2 regions of the Dickeya ananatis genome follow, and region 1 is predicted to be linked to the other one. Evidence: predicted binding sites of a transcription regulator. Region 1 holds the regulator's gene; the other holds the start of a gene.
What was found. Region 1 encodes PurR, which represses purine synthesis genes. Its sites were predicted from a motif close to CANGCAAACGTTTGCNTG; they were not measured.
Positions count from the first base shown of each region.

Region 2: FGI04_RS18685 (nucleobase:cation symporter-2 family protein) is a predicted target of PurR. The motif match lies at 1,924-1,941, and genes of this name have one in related genera.

Region 1 is NZ_CP040816.1:1,418,194-1,421,622, reverse strand. It holds gene FGI04_RS06150 (C40 family peptidase) at 1-598, shown strand, start outside; gene cydH (cytochrome bd-I oxidase subunit CydH) at 702-791, opposite strand; gene purR (HTH-type transcriptional repressor PurR) at 1,177-2,202, shown strand; gene cfa (cyclopropane fatty acyl phospholipid synthase) at 2,633-3,429, shown strand, end outside.
Region 2 is NZ_CP040816.1:4,190,549-4,193,977, reverse strand. It holds gene FGI04_RS18690 (AsmA family protein) at 1-131, opposite strand, end outside; gene FGI04_RS18685 (nucleobase:cation symporter-2 family protein) at 481-1,869, opposite strand; gene recG (ATP-dependent DNA helicase RecG) at 2,072-3,429, opposite strand, start outside.

The DNA of each region.
Region 1 (3,429 bases):
AGAGACGCTGGCGCAAGCTAAAACCAGCCACAAAGCCCATGAGCTGGCGGTGGCTAAAAGCGCACACAAAAAAGGTAAAGCGGCGGTCGACGAAGAAGATGAGGTAGCGGCCACATCTTCACATGGTAAAAGTAAGAAAGGTAAACACGATAAAGCGGCGCTGACCATCAGTGCTGCTCACCAAAAACGCTATCAGCACGCTAAATTGACTGCCATGAACAAGCTGATGAGCCAAATCGGTAAACCTTATCATTGGGGCGGTTCAACACCTTATTCAGGTTTTGATTGCAGCGGGCTGGTGTATTACGCCTATAAAGATGTGGTAAAAATCCCGATTCCGCGCACCGCCAATGAGATGTTCCACCTGCGTGACGCGGCTCCCATCAAGAAAAGCGAACTGGAAAGTGGCGACCTGGTGTTCTTTCGTATCACCAACCGCGGCGCTGCCGACCACGTTGGCGTCTACCTGGGCAATGGCCGTTTCATCCAGTCACCGCGATCGGGTTCCGATATCAAGATCAGTAAATTGAGTGAAGATTACTGGCAGGATCATTATGTCGGCGCTCGCCGCGTGGTGACACCGAAGACCATTCGCTAACAGTGATTCGCCAGATAATCACCGGCTAAACGACCTAATGAATAACGAGAAAAGGGGCACTAGCCCCTTTTCTGTTTTCTTTTTCTACACCGGCGATCTGCTATCAGTTCAATACCGCAGTGAAACCAAAGACAATGATCACCGCCAACGCAACCAACGTACTACACAGTGACATTTTCAAATTTGTATCCATCGTATTCTCCTGTATGTGACTGATGATCGCCGTCATCCCGTTACGTCTGAATCAGCACCGTATCCCGGCGGATGGGGAAACACACAAAGTATAGGTCTATTATGACCCGACTGAAGTCAAAAAACCGGTTTCTGCGTCACAGAGATAACACAAATTGCCTCTTCCCCTTTCGCTCTAAATCGGCCAAAATCCGCAGTTTACCGTGTACACTGCGTTGGTCGAAGCGTCAGCCCTCCCTTCAAGCTACACACCTCGGCATGTCTCCTACTGAAATGTTGCCTTGTTGTCCAGCAGGAGCAAAATTCACGCAGGCAAACGATTAACAACATATTTACTGCTGTAACAGACCCACGACTGTAACAGATGAGTTCAGGAGTCACTTTAGATGGCAACGATTAAAGATGTGGCAAAACGCGCAGGCGTTTCAACCACAACCGTATCACACGTGATTAATAAAACACGTTTCGTCGCCGAAGAGACCAAGGCTGCGGTACGCGCAGCTATTGATGAATTGCATTATTCACCCAGTGCGGTGGCCCGAAGCCTGAAAGTCAACCACACCAAATCCATCGGACTGCTGGCCACCTCCAGCGAAGCCCCCTATTTCGCTGAAATTATCGAAGCGGTGGAAAACAGCTGCTACGCCAGAGGCTATACGCTGATTCTGTGTAACTCTCACAATAATCAGGATAAACAGCGTGCTTATCTGTCCATGCTGGCGCAAAAACGTGTTGATGGCCTGCTGGTGATGTGTGCCGAGTACCCGCCTGAACTGCTGTCAATGCTGGCGGATTATCGCCACATCCCGATGGTCGTCATGGATTGGGGCGGAGCTCACAGCGATTTCACCGATACCATTGTTGATAATGCGTTTGCCGGTGGGTATATGGCCGGTCGTTATCTGATTGAGCGCGGGCACCGCGATATCGGCGCCATCCCCGGATCTCAGGGGCGCAATACTGGCAGCGGGCGTTATCTGGGCTTTCTGAAAGCGCTGAAAGAGGCGGATATTCCTCTACGTGAAGAGTGGGTGGTTCAGGGTGACTTTGAACCCGAATCAGGCTACAAAGCCATGCACCAGATTCTGGCGCAAAAACAGCGACCGACGGCGGTATTCTGCGGCGGCGATATTATGGCTATGGGGGCGATTTGTGCAGCGGATGAACTGGGCCTGCGTGTACCGCAGGATATTTCGGTGATCGGTTACGACAATGTGCGCCACTCCCGCTATTTTACGCCAGCGCTCACGACCATTCATCAGCCTAAGGAACGACTGGGACAAGCGGCATTCTCCATGTTGCTTGACCGCATCACCAGCAAACGCGAGGAAGCGCAAACCATCGAAGTCCACCCGACGCTGATCGAGCGTCGTTCTGTTGCCGACGGTCCATATCTCGATTACCGCCGTTAATGAATTAGCCAGACGATTTCGTTATCACTCGCAGGTGTGTCAACCGCCGCCATACCGCGCTGTAAAGCGCCAAAGCGTGCCTCCCTGGCACCCTAATATAGAACGCAATGTGCTGCTTTAGCCCGATGAATCTTGTCGACGGGTTAAAGCAGTCATACACTTGTCACTGTCATTGACGACAATAACCATGATCAGACGATGCTTTTAGCAGTACGCATCGCCTTACTTTTTCTACCCCACTAATGACTGTTGCACCGTTTGTCACGGCCGGGGTAGACGCCTTTCGTGTCGGCTTGTCTCTTATTTTCCTCTGAGGCTCTCAGGGATAGACGATGACGTGTGGAATGGGTACATCGAATACCCTCCCCATCGCCATAGTTGTCTGGTTTATCCCGTATAACGCATGTATCTGGCAAGGTAGGGAGAAGTTATGAGTTCATCTTATGTGGAGGATCTGGGTACCCCCAGTCAACCCTGGTTCCAACTGGTTAATGAAATGTTATCGGCCGCTGATATCGCCATTAACGGTTCGCGACCGTTTGATATTCAGGTCAAAAACCCTGAACTGTACAAGCGCATATTGCGTGACGGGTCACTGGGTCTGGGCGAAAGTTACATGGATGGCTGGTGGGAATGTGAACGGCTGGACATGTTTTTCCACCGTGCGATACGCGCCGGGCTGGAGAAGCAACTGCCCCAGCGTTGGCAGGATACGCTACGGATACTGATGGCGCGCCTGACCAATCTGCAATCGCGTCGGCGGGCATGGATTGTGGGTAAGGAGCATTACGACCTCGGTAATGATCTTTTTAGCCTGATGCTAGACCCGTACATGCAGTACTCCTGTGGTTACTGGAAACAAGCCGAAACCCTGGAGCAGGCACAACAAGATAAGCTGCGCCTCATTTGCGAGAAATTGCAGTTACGCCGCGGGATGACACTGCTGGATATCGGCTGCGGCTGGGGCGGTCTGGCTGAATTTGCCGCCCGCCATTACGGTGTTAGCGTAACCGGTGTGACTATCTCCCGCGAGCAACAGGCATTGGCGCAGCAGCGCTGTCAGGATTTGGATGTCACCATTCTGCTACAGGACTACCGCGATCTGAATCGGCAGTTTGACCGTATCGTTTCCGTCGGCATGTTCGAACATGTCGGCCCGAAAAATTACGATACCTACTTCCAGGTGGTCAGAAAAAACCTCAAATCCACCGGCCTGTTCCTGTTGCA
Region 2 (3,429 bases), 2.0 Mb from region 1:
TCGGTACGTTGATTAACCCACTGACTGATATGCCTGGCTCCCCATTCAGTCTGGGCCAGGACATACAGCACCACCACAGCCAGTAGCGCCAGTAACAGCAGTGTGAGAAGAAGTTTCCCGATAAATTTCATTGCTTAAGTCCGCGCCATTCGCAAGGGATGATCGTGTTATGCCGTAATTATCCAGTCATCTCAATAGGTAACTTATTACAGACAATAAATAAGGGCCGATGTTATACCCGTCATACTTCAAGTTACAGGTGCGTTGGCTGCGTTCAGTCACCCGAATCACTTACCTGAGTAAGCTCATCGGGATTCCTTCCCTTGCCGCGTTACAAGGCTCAATGAGCCTTGCCCTGAAGGGCCAACGCGTTGCGTTGTTCAAAACGCAACACGTTTTGTCCTGAAACTCGAATTATTTAGGGTATACCGCCATCGGCCCTTATTATCACGTAAGAGGAAAAATTTCTGGAAGCGCGCGTTACTCTTTTTCGTGAGGGAACACCAGATTCAACACGATTGCTGTGATACCGCCCGCAGCAATGCCTGATGACAGCAGGGTTTTCAACCAGTCTGGTGCGAACTGCAAAATCAATGGCTGCTGGGAGACACCCAAGCCAACAGCCAGCGACAGCGCGATAATCATAATAGCGCGACGATTAAGCGGCTCGCGGGAGACAATTCGTACCCCAGACGCGGCGATAGTACCGAACATGACGATAGTTGCGCCGCCCAGTACCGGCTCGGGAATATGCTGCACAAAACCGCTCACCGCCGGGAACAGGCCTAGTACGATCAGCATCAATGCCACAACGAAACCGACATAGCGACTGGCAACCCCGGTCAGTTGAATCACGCCATTGTTCTGCCCAAAGCAGGAGTTGGGGAAGGTATTGAACACGGCAGACAGGCAAGAGTTCAGGCCGTTAGCCAGTACGCCGCCCTTCAGGCGCTTCATGTAGAGCGGGCCGCTGACCGGCTGCTCGGAGACGTCGGAAGTGGCGGTGATATCACCGATGGTTTCCAGCGAGGTCACCATGAATACCAGCATCAGCGGGATCAACAGATTCCAGTCAAAACCAAGGCCATAGTACAACGGGGTGGGGACGTTAATCAGCGAGTGGCTGGATGTGCCAGTGCTTTCCGGCAGCATACCCATTAGCCAGGCTGCCAGATAGCCGACAGCCATTGCGATAACCAGTGATGCCACGCGCAAATAAGGGTTACGCTGGCGGTTCAGGATGATAATCACCACCAGAACGATGGCTGCCAGCAGCAGGTTCTTCGGTGCCCCAAACGTGTGGTTACTCATGGCAGCAAAACCACCGCCGATTGATGTCAGGCCAACCTGAATCAGCGACAGGCCGATGATCATCACGACGATACCGGAAACCAGCGGTGTAATAATGCGGCGAGCCAGGTGCAAAACGCGTGACAGCAGAATTTCGGTGCAAGAGGCTACCATCAGCGTGCCGAAGAGCGCCGCCATCATCGTCGGTACATCCGCGCCACCGTTTTTCAGCGCCATACCGCCCATAATCAGCGGGGTAACAAAGTTGAAGCTGGTCCCCTGAATGGACAACAAGCCGGAGCCGACCGGTCCCCAGGTTTTGATTTGCAAAATAGAAGCCAGACCGGAAGCGAACAGCGACATGCTGATGATGTGCTGCGTATCTTGCGCTGGCAGGCCCAACGCCTGACAAATCAGTAACGCCGGGGTGATGACCGCAACAAACATCGCCAACAGGTGCTGGCAGGCGGCGAATAACGTCTGCGGTAAAGGAGGCCGGTCCTCCAGACGGTAAATCAGCTCGCTGTTTGCCGGGGTAACGGCGTCAGTCTGGGGTAGCTCGGTGGTGGAAAGACTCATGATAGCGGGGCGCTCCTGAACGGCAAAAAACGCATTTTAATCATCTGCCCTGTAAAAGCAATCGATTGCGGGATGGGATTTACTTATCGCCGGGAATCATCGCCGCAAACAGATAAACTCAACTGGGGCACAATCCTTTTATTAAGGATAGGGGTAACAACAACGGGATGAGGGCAACGCAATAAAAACGCTTTCTACGTTATCAGGCGTTGGTATAACGGGTGCGTTCTGGCAGCCAGCGCTCGATCAGTGCTCTGGCATGTTCCGGGTAGTGCTCATGGATATGGCGCGAGACTCGTTGGACTTGCGGAATCAGTGCCTGATCGCGCAGTAAATCTGCCACTTTGAAAGCGGCGTTACCGGTCTGACGGGTGCCGAGCAGTTCGCCGGGCCCGCGAATTTCCAGATCGCGCTGGGCGATGACGAAGCCATCGTTGCTGTCGCGCAGAACCTGAAGCCGCATTTGCGCGGTTTTACTCAGTGGTGATTTGTACAGTAACACGCAGTGGGAGGCGATGGCCCCACGGCCGACGCGGCCACGTAATTGATGCAATTGCGCCAGCCCCAGTCGCTCCGGGTTTTCGATAATCATCAGGCTGGCGTTCGGCACATCTACACCCACCTCAATCACGGTCGTAGCAACCAACAAATGCAGTTGATTGGCTTTGAATGCCTCCATGACGGCCTGTTTTTCTTTTGCTTTCATCCGGCCATGCACCAGACCAACCGTGAGGTCAGGTAACGCGGCTTTTAGCTCCTGGCAGGTCGCTTCAGCCGCTTGCGCTTCCAATAGTTCGGATTCTTCAATCAGGGTACAAACCCAGTATGCCTGCCGCCCCTCTTGCAGACAGGCATGGCGTACCCGCTCAATGATGTCGGCGCGGCGAGTGTCGGGAATGGCGACGGTGGTTACCGGTGTGCGGCCCGGTGGCAGCTCATCGATGACCGAGGTATCCAGGTCGGCATAAGCGGTCATCGCCAGTGTGCGGGGAATCGGTGTGGCAGTCATGATCAACTGGTGAGGGTGGAAGCCCTGCTCTTCGCCTTTTTCCCACAACGCCAGCCGCTGATGCACACCAAATCGGTGCTGTTCGTCGATAATCACCAACGCCAGACCGCTGAACTGAACCTGTTGCTGAAAAATAGCATGGGTGCCGATCACCATGGAAACCTGTCCGCTGGCGATAGCCTCCTGCTGGGCCTGCCGCGCTTTACCCTTTTGCTTGCCTGCGAGCCAGCCCACTTCAATACCCAGTGGCTCAAACCAGCGACGGAAGTTGGTGGCATGTTGCTCAGCCAGCAATTCCGTTGGGGCCATCAACGCCACCTGTTTGCCGTGAGCGATGGCCCGCAACGCCGCCAACGCCGCGACCAGTGTTTTACCGGAGCCGACATCGCCCTGCACCAGACGCATCATCGGAAATGGCTGATTCATATCCTGTTCGATTTCTGCCACGACCCGTTGTTGCGCGCCGGTAGGGCTGAACGGCAGCGCGGCCAGCAGTTGTTGCTTCAGGTCGTCTTTGGTATCCAGCGCCAGCGCCCGGTGGCGTTGTGCAC